2 regions of the Bacillus sp. GW823-FHT06A11 genome follow, and region 2 is predicted to be linked to the other one. Evidence: a T-box and tRNA genes for the amino acid it is inferred to sense, from the RefSeq annotation. Region 2 holds a T-box; the other holds one or more tRNA genes.
What was found. A T-box is a leader RNA that pairs with one kind of tRNA and senses whether it is charged. The one in region 2 lies ahead of ileS (isoleucine--tRNA ligase), so its partner is inferred to be a tRNA-Ile.
Positions count from the first base shown of each region.

Region 1: it has a tRNA-Ile gene. The T-box ahead of ileS (isoleucine--tRNA ligase) is inferred to sense a tRNA for this amino acid. The anticodon was not compared.

Region 1 is NZ_JBXAHS010000002.1:513,918-523,282, forward strand. It holds gene ispG (flavodoxin-dependent (E)-4-hydroxy-3-methylbut-2-enyl-diphosphate synthase) at 1-90, opposite strand, end outside; gene yqfZ (protein YqfZ) at 255-620, opposite strand; gene yqgB (protein YqgB) at 686-1,444, opposite strand; tRNA gene AC1Q8L_RS11150 (tRNA-Ile) at 1,687-1,760, shown strand; gene sodA (superoxide dismutase [Mn]) at 1,982-2,593, shown strand; gene AC1Q8L_RS11160 (MFS transporter) at 2,711-3,988, shown strand; gene AC1Q8L_RS11165 (peptidoglycan D,D-transpeptidase FtsI family protein) at 4,098-6,224, shown strand; gene AC1Q8L_RS11170 (PstS family phosphate ABC transporter substrate-binding protein) at 6,566-7,474, shown strand; gene pstC (phosphate ABC transporter permease subunit PstC) at 7,502-8,452, shown strand; gene pstA (phosphate ABC transporter permease PstA) at 8,454-9,320, shown strand; gene pstB (phosphate ABC transporter ATP-binding protein) at 9,349-9,365, shown strand, end outside.
Region 2 is NZ_JBXAHS010000001.1:393,696-403,060, forward strand. It holds gene AC1Q8L_RS01780 (TetR/AcrR family transcriptional regulator) at 145-729, shown strand; gene AC1Q8L_RS01785 (DUF418 domain-containing protein) at 731-1,816, shown strand; gene ileS (isoleucine--tRNA ligase) at 1,869-4,970, opposite strand; T-box leader at 5,024-5,264, opposite strand; gene AC1Q8L_RS01795 (bacteriocin-processing peptidase family protein) at 5,357-9,365, opposite strand, start outside.

The DNA.
Region 1 (9,365 bases), on a different contig from region 2:
TGTTGTCATACTTTGTATAATTAATTCATTATTACCGCCGATTGTTAAATTACCGACTTTAACTGGACGTGTTTTTGTACGATGAGTCATTTCATTCACGAATAGATCGCTCTCCTTATAAAAGAAGTTTCTTATTTAGTCCCTCATATCAATAATAGTATACGTGATATAGGGCTATAGAAACCGAAGTGCTCGGTTTCACTTTTACTATTGTATCAGCGCCTTTATGTAATTGACAAGGATTAAGTGATGGCTTATTGATATAACGGGAATTTATAAGACTTTCCAATTTGTATTTTTGTAGCAGATGTACTTTTGTTTAATTGTTTAAAGTCGTCAATGACTTTTTCTATGGAAGGAATTTTTTTCTTGTTAATTTGTTCTGTAATAGAAAGAACTGTCTCGCCAGTTTTTACTTCAATTGTTTTATAAGATGTATCCGTTTCTTTTTCTGTTTTATTCTCTTTATTTTGTTGGCTGTCTGTGTTTTCTTTTTTAATCGTTTGGGCAGCAGTTGTTTTTTTATATGAACTTAACATCGGTAAAGTACCGATTTTTATATCGTAATAAAATATATAACCGAGAACAAGCACGAATAGGAATATACCTAACCTCTTCATATTCTTCACTCCTTTGCTAGGAATATATGCTTGTCCAAAAAAAAAATGCCTATTTAGGCATTTTTTTATTTTTCTTTCGGTTGGGGTACCTCTTTAATCGTTAAGTATAGAACGATTAAAACAACAGCGATATAAATGAATGTTGCCCCAGGTACGACGATTTTGAATAAATCCATAATCATGAAGAAAATGGTTGGGATTGTGTAGCTGTATGCAGTTAGTGTCCAAACTTGTTTATAGGATAGTTTACGTTGACCGCTCATAGCAGAACCGATGAACGCAAGTAAAGTCACGCCTACAAAAGTGATGAATAATTGGAATAGGTACACTAAGAATCCAATAACAAATAATAAAATTGGATAAATATTATCGAATAAAGAAATAAATTCTTGTAGATCTTTTTTCTCAATAGATGCACCTAACAAATCGTTATAAGAATACGTTTGTGTTTGACCATTTCCCATAGAGACTACTTTATCTTTTAAAACAAATAAACCTGTTTTATTTTGATATTTTTCTAGGTCTGTTGAATTTGGATCAAATACGAAAAGTGCATTTCCTTCTTCTTTTTCAATAGGCTGATCAATATCGGCTTTTAGTTCGCCATTTTCAATTTTAAAATCAGGTAAATCTTTATCGATGACTTGATTTACCATGCCTACACCATCTTGGATAAAACTACCGTACAAAAAAGTTCTTGGAATAGTAGTAATTAAGCAAAGTAGCATAATATACAAAATGGTTTTACCGATTTTTTGAAAACGGAATAGCGCCATATCTTTAGGCGAGTATATGCTTTTTACGAATTGGGTAAATATGGACATAGATTCACTTCCTTTATGTATGTATAAAATCATTGTAACGTAGGAATCTAGAGAATCTCAAGATATATTATATTTACATATAGTGGAGATAACTAAATTTCTTTTTATTAACTTTCTTCTTTTAAATAAGAAAAATACAATTGACACTTTTCTTTTCTATATGGTAAATTTATCTTACATTTCTTAAAGGGCATATCCGATAGGAATTCCTTTATTTGATATGTTGTTACATACATAATTGTGGACCCTTAGCTCAGCTGGTTAGAGCAGACGGCTCATAACCGTCCGGTCGTAGGTTCGAGTCCTACAGGGTCCATATCCATTTCGCATGTTTATTATGTTAGCAGGAAGCTTCCTTGTAGAAGGAAGCTTTTTTTACGGAATATATGAGCATTTTAATTGAAAAGAAGTGGGAATTTTGCTACTTTAATGATAGCAAGACAATGTGATTTATTTGTTTGCACCCTATGGCAATTAGGGTAGAATGAAGTTGTATGTCACTTAAGTGGCAATACATAAACTGGGAGGAATATAACAATGGCAAAACACGAATTACCAAATTTACCTTATGCGTATGATGCTTTAGAGCCTCACTTTGACAAAGAAACAATGAACATCCATCATACAAAACATCACAACACGTACATTACAAACTTAAACGCTGCTTTAGAAGGTCATGCAGAATTAGCTGACAAAAGCGTAGAAGAATTAGTTACAAACTTAAACGAAGTACCAGAAGCAATCCGTACAGCAGTACGTAACAATGGTGGCGGACATGCTAACCATACATTCTTCTGGACAATCCTATCTCCAAACGGCGGAGGACAACCTGTAGGTGAACTTGCAACTGCAATTGAAGCAAAATTCGGTAGCTTCGATGCATTCAAAGAAGAATTCGCAAAAGCTGGCGCAACTCGCTTCGGTTCTGGTTGGGCTTGGTTAGTAGTAAACAATGGTGAGCTAGAAGTAACAAGCACTCCAAACCAAGATTCTCCTTTAACTGAAGGTAAAACGCCAGTTATCGGTTTAGATGTTTGGGAGCATGCTTACTACTTAAACTACCAAAACCGTCGTCCAGACTACATCGGTGCATTCTGGAACGTTGTAGATTGGAACGCTGCTGAAAAACGTTACCAAGAAGCAAAATAATTGTAATAAATATAGAAAAAAGCTAGGGGAGAACCCCTAGCTTTTTTCTATGCTTTCCTTTTACATAATTGAGCTTGTCTTTGGAAGACTAGAACATGAAGTAAAGGAGAGTTGTGTATGAAGTGGAAACATATAATTGGTGACGTTGAAGTGAATCGGGATTTAGTGTTATTGCTCCTTATAGGAGGTTTATACACGCTCGCAATTTCTTTATCGAATACGTTTGTAAATATTTATTTATGGAAACAAACACAAAATTATGTGAATCTTGGCTTGTATAATTTGGCCAGCGTTATATTACAGCCTCTCACATTTCTTGTAGGGGGAAAATTAGCGAAACGTATCGATCGCTCGATTTTATTACGAATAGGAGTAGGAACGCTCGCAATTTTTTTTATTGTTGTCTTAGTAGCGGGGAAAAGTGCTTCTCAGTATATTTTATTAATGGGGGCTCTTTTAGGAGTAGGATACGGTTTTTACTGGTTGGCTTTTAACTTATTGACATTTGAAATTACAGAACCAGAAACAAGAGATTTCTTTAATGGGTTTCTTGGACTTCTTACATCCTTCTCTGGGATGATCGGACCAATAGCAGCAGGATACACAATTTCACGTATGGAGAAATGGAGTGGTTATACTGTTATATTCTTTCTTTCATTAGTTCTATTTGCAATTGCTGTCGTCTTAAGCTTCTTTTTATCTAAAAGAGAATGTGAAGGGCGTTATGAAATCGTGCAAGTATTGAAAGAACGACGGATTGATAAAAATTGGGGAAAGATTACACGAGCTCATTTTTTCCAAGGATTGAGAGAAGGAACGTTTATTTTTGTCATTTCAGTATATGTTTATTTAGCAACTAATAGTGAGTTTGCATTAGGGAAATACAGTTTAGTGAACTCTGCTGTATCCTTTGTATGTTATTACTTAGTTGCTCGTATGTTAAAGAAGGAGTGGCGAAAAAAAGCAATTTTACTTGGAGGCATTATTTTATATGCTGTCGTCTTTTTAGTTATTTTCAATGTTACATACACGAAATTACTTATTTATGCGGCATGTATTGCAATTGCATATCCTATTTTACTTGTTCCGTACGGATCAATGACATATGACGTAATTGGTAGAGCGAAAAATGCGAGAGAATGGCGTGTGGAATATGTCGTTGTTCGGGAGCTGTGGCTAAACGCCGGAAGAATCTGTTCCATTTTAAGTTTTTTATGTGCTGTACTATTCTTTCCACCTGAAAAAAGTTTACCTTACTTATTATGTATTTTAGGTGCTGGACATTTTCTTATTTATTTTGCAGTTAAAAATGTCAAATATGATGAGGGAAATGCGAGTAAAGCAAGTGTTGTAACGCAAGGGAACGCGCAAAACCAAACTGAACCAGAAGGTTAACTTCTCGTTTGTTTTATGCTAGAATAGAAAAAGATGTAAGACAGCAGTGAGGACACCTGTATGAAGGTGTCCCTTTCACATTACATAGCTGTTGGTAGAGGGGGTTTGTATGAGCAAGAAACAGAAGCAAAATAAGAAAAAGACCCACGTTCCTTTTCGGTTAAACGTGCTGTTTTTCTGCGTGTTTTTAATGTTCTCCGCGGTTATTGTAAGGCTCGGATATGTACAAATTGTTCGTGGTGAAGAATATAAGAATGAAGTGGAGAAGAAAGAAAACTCAACGATAAGTAATCCTGTACCGCGTGGGAAAATATTTGACCGTTATGGGCGAGCTGTAGTAGATAATGTAGCCATTCGTACTATTACATTTACAAAAATGAAAGGATCAACTGCAGAAGATCGCTTAGAAACAGCGAAAAAGCTAGCAGATTTGATTGAAGTACCGACAGATAAATTAACGGATCGCGATAAAAAGGATTATTGGCTTGCTATGCATAAAGAGGAAGCTAAAGAAAAAATTACGAATAAAGATCGTCAAGAGTTTAAAGATAAAAAAATTGATGATAAAGAATTAGACGAGCGCCAGCGAAGTCGTGTAACAGAAGAAGAGGTTAATCAATTATCCGCAAAAGATCTAGAAATACTAGCGATTAAGAGTAAGATGGATGGCGGATATGCAATGACACCTCAAGTTATTAAAAAGGATGCTACAGAAAAGGAATATTCGATTATTAGTGAAAACTTAGCAGTATTACCAGGTGTAGATACGAATGTTGATTGGGATCGAAAATATACGTACGATGATTTATTCCGAAGTGTACTTGGTGGGGTGTCGACATCTGATGAAGGCTTACCTAGAGAAAGACTAGATTACTATCTTGTTCGTGATTATAATCGAAATGACCGAGTAGGAAAAAGTTATCTTGAGCAACAGTATGAAGATAGCCTACACGGTACGAAAGCAGAAGTTAGAAATGTTACAGATAAAAACGGTAATATTTTAGAAACGATTAATGTATCAAAAGGACAAAGTGGTAATGACCTGAACTTAACAATTGATATGGAATTACAAAAGCGCGTGGAAGATATTCTTGCGAAGAATTTAATGAGGTTTAAAGGAAGCGAACCTCTTTTAGATCGCGCATTCGTTGTAATGATGAACCCAAAAAATGGCGAAGTTTTATCTATGGCGGGGAAACAATTAGTTAACGAAGATGGTCAAACGAAAGTAAATGACTTTGCATTAGGTACCATGACAAGTTCTTATCCGATGGGATCAACTGTAAAAGGTGCAACAGTACTTACTGGATATCAAACTGGTGCGATTCAACCAGGATCGGTGCAATTGGATGAACCAATTAAATTAAAAGGTACACCTACGAAGTCGTCTTGGAAAACGATGGGATACATTAATGATCTTACAGCTTTAAAAATGTCTTCTAACGTTTATATGTTTAAAACAGCGATGAATATCGCCGGTGTTCAGTATGTGAGAGGTGGTACGTTAGATATACCTCAAAAAGCATTTGATACGATGCGTTATTATTTCGGACAGTTTGGACTTGGTGTAAAAACAGGAATTGATTTACCGAATGAATCTGCTGGTCAGATGGGTAGAAGTAGTCAACCAGGTTTCTTACTAGATTTATCAATTGGACAGTATGATACGTATACACCGCTTCAATTAGCGCAATATATTTCGACGATTGCCAATGGCGGATATCGTATGCAACCACAAGTTGTAAAAGAAATTCGTCAACCGGCAGTGAAACCGGATGAAGTTGGGAAAGTTGTTCAATCTATGGAACCGAAAGTATTAAATCGTGTTGATATGCCAGAATCGCAAATTAAACGTGTTCAAGAAGGATTTAGACAAGTGTATAATGATTCAGGTGGTACAGCTACAAAATACTTTACAGGTGCAAAATATAAAGCGGCAGGGAAGACAGGTACCGCGCAAACTGTGTATGGCGGAGATAAAGAGATTGGTAGAAAGGCAAACGGTGAACGTGTGGAAACATATAACTTAACATTAGTAGGTTATGCGCCACTTGAAGATCCAGAAGTAGCATTCTCTGTTGTCGTTCCGTGGGTACATGATGATAAGACTGGTATTAATGGATATATTGGTCGTGAAATTATGGACGCTTACTTTGATTTGAAAAACAAAGAAGTAAATGGTGAAGCTCCAAAAGATGATAAAGACAATAAAAATAAAGAGCAAGATGATGAATAAAAAAGTTGTAAAAAAGCACACTATCTGAAAAGATAGTGTGCTTTTTTTTATGGTTTATGCATATCGTGTAATAAATGTGGACAAGTATACAACATTGAAAAAAACGCGGCCGTATAAATGATACTTGTATATGGTGGGATAGGGGATAAATATTTTATAGGGGAATCATCAGAGGAAATGAATAGCTACTACTGAATTAAAATTGTACCGTATGTTGATTTATGTGGAACTTTACAAAACTTTTACAAACAATTAAAACCGAATTAATAGTTTAGCAGTATTCTTATATCTGTAATCCTGTTATTTCCGGTTACTTCTAGGAGGAAGAACACGTGAAATGGATGCGTACACCGATTATAATTTTCGTACTATCGATATGGTTCCTCTGTTTTGAAATGTCTACTGCATTTGCTTTAAATGATATGGGAGAAGTGAGAGTTGATGGATCCTCAACGGTTTTTCCTATTATAGAAGCAGTAGCGGAGGAATATACAAAGGTGCATCCAGACGTGAAAATTTCCATCAGTGTTTCTGGAACTGGAGGAGGATTTAATCGTTTCAGTAAAGGAGAAGTAGATATAAATAATGCTTCGAGAGTAATGAAACAAGTCGAGAAAAATGAGATGAAGAAAAACTCTATTCAGTTCACACCTTTTGAGGTCGCTAACGATGGTCTTACAATTGTTGTGAATCGGCACAATACATGGGTAGACGATATGTCAGTAGACGAGTTACGTTTACTGTGGAGTGAAGATGGAAGAGAGAAGCGATGGTCACAAATTCATTCAACATGGCCACGTGAACAAGTGAAGTTTTATGCACCAGGCGTAGACTCTGGTACTTATGATTATTTTCAAAATGTCATCTTACAAAATCATCGCATTGTAAAAAAAGTCTCTTTGTCTGAAGATGATCAAGTTATTATGCAAGGGGTAATGAATGATAAACATGCCATTGCTTTTGTAGGATATGCTTATTATATGGCTAATCGAGATAAGGTGAAAGCAATAAAAGTGAATGGTGTATTTCCGACGAAAGAGACCATTCAGTCAGGGAAGTATAAGCCGTTATCTAGGCCGCTACTTACTTATGTGAATAATGCATCTATCCGAAATAAAATGAATGTAGCAAACTATGTTGAGTTTATGATTCAGCATGTTGGTAACCTCGCTGAAGAGGTCGGGTATGTAAAATTAAGAAAAGAAAAATACAATGAACAGCTGCGTATGTTAACAGAAATAAAAAGGTAATGTCAGGGTGGAAAGGGGTTTTCATCTTTGGCTCATAATGACAAAAGTCAAATTACATTTTCTGTACAACATTTGATTGAAAGAAATACAAAACAAAGAAAAAAAACACAGCGAATCAATCGAATAATGCCTTTGTTACTAAAAATAATTGCTAGCGTTTCTATTGTTACGACACTTGGAATTGTTTTTACGCTCTCTAATGAAACAATCATGTTTTTTCAAAAAATATCATTGTACTCCTTTTTGACGGAGAAAGAATGGTTACCGTTTTTTGAAAATCCTAAATTCGGTATATTACCACTTATATGTGGAACGTTCCTTGTAACAGCAATCGCTATGTTTGTAGCAATTCCTATCGGTTTAGCGTGTGCCGTATTTTTAAGCGAATATGCTTCAAATAGTGCACGGAAAATATTAAAGCCGATGTTAGAGCTATTAGCAGGTATCCCGACAATTGTATATGGTTTTTTTGCATTAACAATTGTTACGCCGCTTTTACAAAGGATTATACCAGATTTACAGTTTTTTAATGCGATTAGCCCAGGAATCGTTATCGGATTTATGATGATGCCTACAGTTGCATCTCTATCTGAAGACGCGATGAGAGCTGTGGCGAAAGGGACGAAAGAAGCTTCATTAGCACTCGGAGCGACGCGGTTTGAAATGGTAAAACAAGTGGTGTTTCCGTCCGCTTTTACAGGGATTATGGCAGCAATTATATTAGCGGCTTCGCGTGCAATTGGTGAAACGATGATTGTTGTAATTGCGGCAGGATCCACACCAAATGTATCGCTTGATCCGACACATTCTATTCAAACGTTAACAGCCTATATTGTGCAAGTAAGTTTAGGTGATGCTCCGCATGGAACGATTACGTATTACAGCATGTATGCTGTAGGTGCAACATTATTTTTGTTTACTTTTATTATGAACATCATTTCGCAGTCAATTATGCGCCGTTTTAGGAGGATGACATAATATGCGGATGTTGAATCATAAAAAAATACAAAAAAACATGGCATCACGCTTTTTAAAAGATCAAATTTACAAATTGTTATTTTATATAGCAATTTTATTTTCAATCGTAATTTTGTTTGTGTTACTGTTTCAAATTGTTGAAAAAGGTATAAGCTATCTTTCAATAGATTTCTTTACAAATTTCGCTTCACGTAATCCGAAAGAAGCTGGTATTGCTGCAGCTTTGTCAGGGACAATATTATTTATGAGTATTGTTATACCTGTTTCTTTTATATTTGGAGTTGGAACAGCCCTTTATTTAGAGCAATATGCGAAGGAATCTCCATTTAAAAAAATAGTAGAGATTAATAATCAAACGTTAGCAGGAGTACCATCCGTTGTATTTGGATTGCTTGGTTTAACTATTTTTGTATATGCTCTTCATTTAGGAGAGAGTATAGTTGCAGCAGCACTGACGATGAGTTTACTCGTCTTACCAACAGTTGTTGTGGCGAGTCAAGAAGCAATCCGATCAGTACCAAGTGCATTATTAGAGGGTTCTTACGGATTAGGTGCTACGAAGTGGCAAACGATGTATCAAATTGTATTGCCATATGCTTTCCCGGGGATTATAACGGGCTGTACGTTAGCGATATCAAGAGCAATTGGAGAAGCAGCACCACTATTAGTTATTGGGGCACTTGCGTTTGCAAATTATGTTCCATTTAGTATGTTTGATAGATTTACAGTTTTACCAATTCAAATTTTTAATTGGATGAGTAGGCCACAAGAAGAATTTCAGTATGTAGCAGCAGCTGGGATGATTGTTTTGTTAGGTTTGTTGCTATTTATCAATATATTTGTTTTATGGTTACGAAATCGAAAATAAGTTGGAAGTGGATGAAAGGGGAATTCAAATGGTAGCAACAGTAGT
Region 2 (9,365 bases):
ATATATTTCTAAAGCAATTCCTTAACTCTTAAACTTTTTAAATGACTTTGTAAAAAACAGGCCACTTTTTTTTACCTAACGGTAGGTTGAAAAAAATATTAATGAATGATACGATTTATATAACCTTTTTTAGGAGGCTTTATTATGAGCAAAAGTGCAGAAACACTCTCTTCAATTATGGAAGCAAGCTATCGACTGTTTGCCGGACATGGTATTACCAAAACGACTTATTCAATGATTGCTGAAGAAGTCGGAATTGCTAAACCGTCCATTTATTATTACTTTAAATCTAAAGATACATTAATCGAATGTATTTTCACAGAATTATGTGCTGCGATGCAGTTTTCTTCCTTCTTCCATACAGAAGAGTTTACGAAAGAAAATTTTATTGAGAAATGCATTGAAATTGGATTCAAAATAATTGATGAACAGCAGAACGATCCTTATTTTAATCGTGTGTTGCAAGAATATGTATTACTATCTTCAAGAAATGATATGTACAAAGATCGATTACTAACTGTGCAAACAGAATATTTACAAGGGTTTGAATCACTCCTTACAAAAGCAAATGAGCTTCAATTGATTGAAAATAAAAATCTAGTTTCAAAAGCTCATATGTTAGCATTAGTGCTTGATAATGTCGGGAATTTTATGATGTTACATGTGGATATAGATTATAGACAAATATGGATGGAAGCTGTAAACAGTATTTTTGAAAGAAGGGATTGAATTGAATACTAAAAAACGAATTATCGGCTTAGACTTTGCTAGGGCCTTGGCGATGTTTGGTATGCTGCTTGTTAATTTTATGGTGATAACAGGTGCAGAAGGAAATGGTCCCCCATTTTTAATAACCTTCATGTCACTTTTTGAAGGTAGAGCTTCTGCCTTGTTTGTTATACTTGCTGGAATTGGAATATCTTTAATGACTAGATCCTCTATTGCTAGAAATGAAAAAATAAAAATTTCTAATAGCCGAAAGATCATATGGAAACGGGCACTATTCTTATTTATTTTAGGATTACTTTTATACGTAATGGAGTGGACTGGGGATATATTACACTACTATGGTGTTTACCTTTTCGTTGCTGCCTTACTCATTACAGTCCGAAAAAAAGCATTACTCTTCTTATCTATTATTATCCTACTCTTGGCACAATCTCTTCAGCTTACTTTCAATGCTTTCGAAGGTTGGGGAGGCCCTACTCCATTTATAAACTATGTAGACTTCTGGACAGTTAACGGTTTTCTTCGCAATTTATTCTTTAATGGTTATCACCCTTTTTTCCCATGGTTTTCATTCTTCTTAATCGGTATGATAATTGGCAGATTAGATCTTCATAATAAAAAGATTAGAGATAGGTTGCTCTTGCTCGGTATTACATTCACCATACTGATAGAACTTTTATCAAAAGGGCTCACGTACTACTTCATTCCACACATTGGCAAAGCAGCTGCTACATTTTTGTTTAATACAGGACCCATTTTACCAAATGTATTGTACATTTTATCTGCAACAGGATCTGCTATTGCTATATTAATACTTTGCCTCTATATCACTGAAAAATATGAAAATAATTGGTTTGTTACTTCCATTATACAAACAGGTCAATTAACATTAACTCATTATGTAAGTCATGTATTTATCGGGATCGGGACATTAATTCTATTCAATAGAATGGAACATCAAACACTACTTTTCGTTTTATTATTTACTACTGTATTTTTCATTTTCAGTATTTTGTTTAGCGTATTATGGAGAAAGAAATTTTCTAGAGGACCTATCGAATGGATTATGAGGAAATTAGCTAGTTAATTTACCTCCATACGAAAAAGGAAGTTGGAATCATTCCAACTTCCTTTTTTCTTTAATTAGCTGCACTTAATTTAATTCTAAATTTTGTTTCACCTAAAGAAAGTTCATCGTCTTCGTTCGTTAAGTGACCAAATGTAAATTGTTTAACGAGTAAGTTTTCTTCCAATAAATCTTTATGGTTCGTTAACGTTCGTTGTAGTTCTTCTTCTGTATCGAGAATAACATCGACTCGTAAATTAACTGGTAAATTCAACTGTTTACGATATTCTTGAACCGCACGAATGAATTCACGCGCTACTCCTTCTTGTAACAATTCTTCTGTTACATTCGTATCTAACATAACCGTATATTGTCCGTTAGTCGTGTTAGAGAATCCTGATTTTGCAACTTTCTCAACTAACACATCTTCAGCAGTTACAACTACTTCTTCTCCTGGTGTTGCTTCGTAAACTGCTCTTTCTGTTGATACAAAGTTTTGTACTTCTTCTTGTGATAATTGTTTTAGCCAACCATTCACTGCATTCACATTTTTACCGAATTTCGGCCCCGCTGTTTTAAAATTAAGCTTCAATTGATATGATGTGTATTTTGTTTCATCGAGTTCAACATGGAACGCTTTTACATTTAACTCATCCATAACGATATCACGATAAGATTCCCAATCCATATCATTCTCGTTATGCTCAAGTAATACAAGTTCTGCTAGCGGCTGTTTTACTTTTAAAGAATGCTGATTACGGTTACTTCTTCCAAGTTCAACAACTTGTAAAACAGCATCCATTTCCGCTTCTAATTTCGGCTGAAGTAGTGATTCATTTACAACTGGATAATCAGCTAAATGAACGCTACTTCCTTCTAAATTAAGATGAATGTCTTCCGCGACAAACGGTGTGAATGGTGCAATTAATTTACTAATTGTTACAAGTACTTCATGAAGTGTCTCATACGCAGCAGCTTTTTCAGCGTTCATACCAGATTCCCAGAAACGATTACGTGAGCGTCTTACATACCAGTTACTCACTTCATCTACTAGTACTGCAATTTCACGAGCTGCATTCGTAAATTGATAATCATCAAGTGCTGTTCTCACTTTTTTCGTTGTACTATGCAATCTTGATAATACCCATTCGTCTAATTTTGTAAGCTTTACATCATACGTTTCTTTCGGATTATACTCATCTAAATTTGCATATAAAACGTAGAAGCTATACACATTGACTAATGTATCTACAAATTTAGATTTCGCTTCCAGTACTGTTCTTTCAGAAAAACGCTTCGCATTCCACGGGGCACTATCAACAAGTAAAGCCCATCTTAGCGCATCTGCACCAAACTTATCTACTAAATCAACTGGGTCTAGTGCATTCCCTTTACTTTTAGACATTTTCTGTCCTTCTTCATCTAAAACATGCCCTAATGATAACACTCGTTTATACGGTACTTTTCCTGTATATAGTGCTGATACTGCTAATAAACTATAAAACCAGCCGCGTGTTTGATCAATTCCTTCAGCAATAACATCCGCTGGAAACTGCTCTTCAAATAACTCTTTATTTTCAAATGGGTAATGATATTGTGCAAATGGCATGGAACCACTATCAAACCAAACATCAATCACTTCTGGTGTACGATTCATTGTTCCTCCGCATTTCCCGCAGCAGACTTGCACTTCATCTACATACGGCTTATGCAATTCCAAATCTTCCGGTGTTTCTTTCGTACTATGCTTTCTTAATTCGGCAATGCTCTTCGGTGCGAACTGATGATTACAACTTTCACATTCCCACACGTTTAATGGTGTTCCCCAATATCTATTTCGACTAATATTCCAGTCCACCATATTTTCTAAAAACTTTCCAAAACGTCCATGTTTCATATGATCCGGATACCAAGTAACAGAATCATTATTTTGTAAAAATGTATCTTTAATTGCAGTTGTTCGGATTAACCAACTTTCTCCTGCATAATAAAGTAGTGGTGAATCACAACGCCAGCAATGCGGATAGCTATGTTCATATCTTTCTTTATGATACAGTAAACCTTCCTTCGCTAAATAACGAACGATATCCACATCACAATCTTTTACAAATTTCCCTTTTAAAAATGGTACTGCTTCTGTATACTCACCTTTTTCATCTACAACGTGCAAGAATGACAGTCCTTCACTTTGAACGATTCTATAATCGTCCTCTCCATATGCTGGAGCAATATGAACAAGTCCTGTACCACTATCCGCTGTTACAAAATCTGCTGCGATAACGCGGTAACCATTTGTAACTTCTTTCATCGGAAATGGTGCTGTATAAGATGTGTTTAATAATTCTTCGCCTTTATGAACAGATAATACTTCATAGTTTTCTTTTAATACTTCTTGTACACGTTCTTTCGCAACAATGTATACATGACCTTCTTGTTTTGCTTTAACGTATTCCATATTTGGATGTACAGCAAGCGCAACATTTGCTGGAAGTGTCCAAGGCGTTGTTGTCCAGCCTAAGAAATACTCATTTTCACTATCTTTCACTTTAAACTTCACTGTTGCACTTAAATCTTTTACTGTTTTATACCCTTGTGCCACCTCATGTGAGCTCAATGAAGTTTGGCAGCTTGGGCAGTATGGTGAAACTCTATGTCCTTTATATAACAATCCTTTTTCATGGATCGTCCCCAAAATATTCCATACACTTTCGATATATGGATTCTCTAAAGTTACATATGGATCATCCATATCTACCCAATAACCAATACTTTCAGTGAATTCACGCCACTGCTTTTCATATGTGAAAACACTCTCTTTACACTTTTGAATAAATGGTTCAATGCCATATTCTTCGATCTCATGTTTACCAGAAATACCAAGTTGCTTCTCAACACCTAGTTCTACAGGTAAACCGTGTGTATCCCATCCTGCTTTTCTTACTACTTTATAACCAGCCATCGTTTTATATCTTGCTACTAAATCTTTAATTGCCCGACCAAGTGCATGGCCGACGTGTGGTAAACCGTTCGCCGTTGGTGGCCCTTCATAAAATACGAAAGACTGTGCGCCTTCTCGATTCTGAATTGATTGTTCGAAAATATTTTGTTCGTTCCACTGTTTGCGAATTCGCATTTCTCTTCCTACAGCTGATTCTTTTACATCTACTTTTTCCATATACAATCACTCCTTTGAATATTTTAAAGCACACAAAAAACCCATCCCTATAAAGTAGGGACGGGTTTACCCGCGATACCACCCTAATTCTATTAGCTTTTTCACTAATAGCACTTAGCAACGTACTATCATACGTGTTCTTTGTAACGGTAGACATCCGTCCGGGCTTACTTACTTTCAGCCTCGGCTCCTCGGAGATGATTTTCAAATAACGTCTGCCCACCGGCTTTCAGCAATATACCGGCTCTCTGGAGAACAGTTCACTATTTTACTCTTTCTCGTCTTCAGATTTGTATACTTTATTAAAAGTTATTTTATGCCATTTGACAACTAATTGTCAACTAATTCAAAATATATGCTTATCCTTATCCCCTATTCTTATACAATTACTTTTCAAATTCTCGCAATGCTGCTAAATTTTCATCATCCTCAATAAGTTCAGCAAAAAATCCCGATTCATCCTCACGAAGGACAATTTCAAGCTCTTCCTTCGCCTCTTCATTTCTATTTAACTGTGCTAAATAACAAGCACGATCATATCTTGCTAACAAATCATTTGCATCCATTGTTAATACTTCATTTGCTATTTTTTCTGCCTTTAGTGTTTGGCCGGCACCATGATATGAAGACGCTAAAGAAAGGAGAATTGCTGTTTCATTTGGATGATGTATAGAAGCATTTTCTAATACATGAATTGCCTCTTCAAACCTTTCTTGACTTTGATACATTTCTCCTAAAGCAAGAAATGCTCTACTTACGAACGGTGTTTGCTCCGTTAATTGTAAGGTCATCTTTTCTGCTTTTCTTTCTTCCCCTGCTTTAAAGAATACTTGTGCTTGCAGAAGAAGTGTATCATAATCATCTGGTAGTTCTCGAACCATTTGCTTCGTTAATTCCAAAGCATCTCTTAACATATCTTCTTCCTCGCACTCAACGAAAAGATTTACAAGTTGCTTCGCTACTTCATAATCCCATCTATTTTCTAGTGACGTGTGCAGAATCTCTATTGCTTCTTTATTCATCTCTACATTCTCATAAAATAGCGCAAATCGCTGTGCTGCCATACTATTTTTCGGATTTAACTTTAAAGAGATTTCATATAAATCAATTATCATAGTAACCATTGAAATTTCTTTCGCACGATTTTTCATACGATAAAAAGCTCTCGTAATGATAGATCGTTTCGGCTGTTCATGCAGCTGGCGTTCAATCCATATTTCCGTAACCGCAGCTGCAGCATACATGAATGCTGTACTTCTTTCTGCTTTTTTCACCTTTAACGTATGAAGAAAATCTCGTATGTTAGACAATTTTTTATGTTGCTCTACTGCTTTTACATAAACATCAAATATACGTTCATTATCAAAATCTTTTTGTATTACTTTCATTGCAACTTCAATTGCTTTTACATTTCTTTTTTTCACTAATACTTTTGCATAATGATATAGAACTTCTATATGCTCACCATCTAATTGTAGCGCGTATTCAATCTGTGCTTGTTCTTTATCTATTTCATTCATCGCTCCGTACACATATGCAATCGCATCTAAACGCCATATTTCAGGTACTTCTTCCTCTAATTGTTCTAGTTCAGTCAGCAATTCTTCCTGAAGATTCATATCTACTGAAAGCTGTGCCAAATATTCCATATTAATATGCAACGGCTCTTCCTTCATCGCCTGAACCATATGACTTTGTTCTTTAGAACGGTTTTCTTCTTTTTCGTATATTTCCGCAAGCTGTAAATGTACACCTACGAAATTCCCATCAAGCTCTAAACATGTTTCATACGCTTGTTTTGCTTCCGTCAATTGCCCTAATGCCATAAGTGTTTCACCAATTCGGTAATACGGTAATGCCGTTTCCTTTTGTTCTATCGCCTTATTATATCTTTTCATCGCTTGGCCGTACTGTCCAATAGATTCATATAAAATACCTGCATAACAACCGTACTCACTTACTTCATTACTTTCTTTGTGTAACGTTCTTAAAAACGCTATACCTCGTTGTACAAATTCCGTTCCTTTAATTCGATTCACATATTCATCTAACGCACTTGCTACATTATAATCGCTTTTCTTTATACCATTTTCTAACTTAGATAGCGCTACTTTAAACCCTTCTTCATTTCCACCAAGTTCAAGTTCAGCATCCCATAAAACCATTCCTGCATTCATGAGGAAATCTTGGCTCTTTTCAATTTGCTTCTCAAGACCAAGAATGTATTCTTTTGCTTCCTTGTATTGTTCTCTTGCCATATACACTTGTGTAAGTCCGAAGTGAGAATAAACATCCTCATCGTTTTCTTCTAAAGCACGCTTATACAATACTTCTGCTTCTTCCAAGCTATCATTTTGAAAATGATAGTCACCTAATTTTACGTAAAGAGGTGCTTTATCATCACAATTCTCAATACCGTTTAATAAAATTTCTTTCGTACTTTCCTCATCCTTCAAATCAGATTCGTATATTTCCGAAAGTTTCGTATAAATGTAAGGTGCATTACTATCCAAATGAATCGCTACTTTAAGCCCTTTTATTGCTAAATATAATTTTCCTAGTTGATGTGCACATCTCGCTCGTTCATACCATACATGTGCTTCATATTTATACTCTTTTAACAAGTCATTAAAGATTTCATATGCTTCTTCATATCTTTCTAAATCTATTAATATTAAACCGTGATTCGTTAAAGTGAACCTTTCAGGACTGCGCTCTAACGCAACTTGAGAGTATTGCAATGCTTTTTCAGATTGATCAATATACATATAGGATAAAGCGAGAAAACTCCAAGCAATAGGCTGATCTGCGTCTAATTGTAACGATGAACGAAAGCTTGAAATTGCTTCTATATAACTTTCCTGCTCAAAAGCATATCTTCCATTTATCAAATGATATAATGCACGATTATTTTTCTTCTCAACGCTTGTCAGCATTTGCTCCGCTTTCTCTACTTCCTGAAGACGAATAAAACACTGTGCACCATGCAATTTAACAAAGTCCGAGTTCGGAAACTTTTCCATTAACTTATCGATACAATATAAAATAAATTCTTTATCTACTTCAACATCTAAGTGCTTTATCGTATATAGCCACGTATTTGGATTATCGCTCGTTTCTTTTAAAAATTGTACTAAGTTACTAATTCCCTCTTTGTCATGTTCATCTAAATGATCCGTAAGAGAAAAAATAGATTTAAAATAACGATTTTCTTCCTCACTTAGAAACGCTAGTTGCGCCTTCTTTTCTTTCGGAACAAACGTGATTGCTAAACAGCCTGTATAACGATATTTTTCTTGTAATTTACTATATTCTACAAGAACTGGTTCTATAAAGTTTGAATCTTGAACATAGAAAGCTTGCAATGTATCATCATATCCAGATAGAACTTGTACGTGTGAAGCATGCTCAATATCTATACTTAATAAAACAGGAATTCCTTCATCAATCAGTCTCTTATAATTCTCTTCATTCCCTTTAAAATAACGATATTCATAACCTAATTCTTCTAAATAAGAAACAGTATCTGAAAACTTCGATCCTGTCATATCAAAAATAAACTCTGCTATTTCATCTTGTGTACGTGTCTCTCCCCATATACGCAACATCATCTCTAAACTTGTCGGAACACAATAATTATCCTTTTGTACAATAGGAACTATCGGCAAGTGAACCTTTTTTCCATCCGGATTTTTTTCTAAATTATGATATAAAGATTCTTTTAAACTCTTTTCTTCTTTTAATAGCTTTTGTAAATCTGCAAATTTATTCATTTTGTACAGCGCTTCTGCACGTAAATGTACAAAGTAAGTGTTATAAGCATGATATGGCAGCTGAGTATTTATGTTATCTATTACCGCTAACATCTCTTCATATTGCTCTAAATCTAATAAATACTTTACCTTCTCAAAATGAAAATATGGTACTTGTGGGAACTTTACAATCGCATCATTAATTAACTGTATCGCACGTTTTTGTTCTCCTTTATTTGCATACAATTGTGATAATAAATAGGTAGATAACTCTTCACAATCTTCATGCTGCATGCCAGCAATAAATTGTTCTTCCGCTTTCTCCCATTCGCCTGTATGCATATAAACGTAGCCCCATTTATCAAACACTACGCGCGTACTGTACTCCTCTGCTTTTTGCATATACATTAGCGCTTCTTCATTTCTTTTCATTTCTAAAAGACATCGTACTAATGTAAAATATGTTTTCGCTAAAAAATCTGCATCTATTTCTTCTTTACTTAACTCTTCTAAAGAAGATTTTAACAACTGCTCTGCTTCAAGAATTTTCCGCTCATCAATTAACTCATCACAATATAAAGAGAGCGTTCTCATATTTGGGAATTTTTTATAAGCGTAACGAATGAGGAATGAACTGTATTGG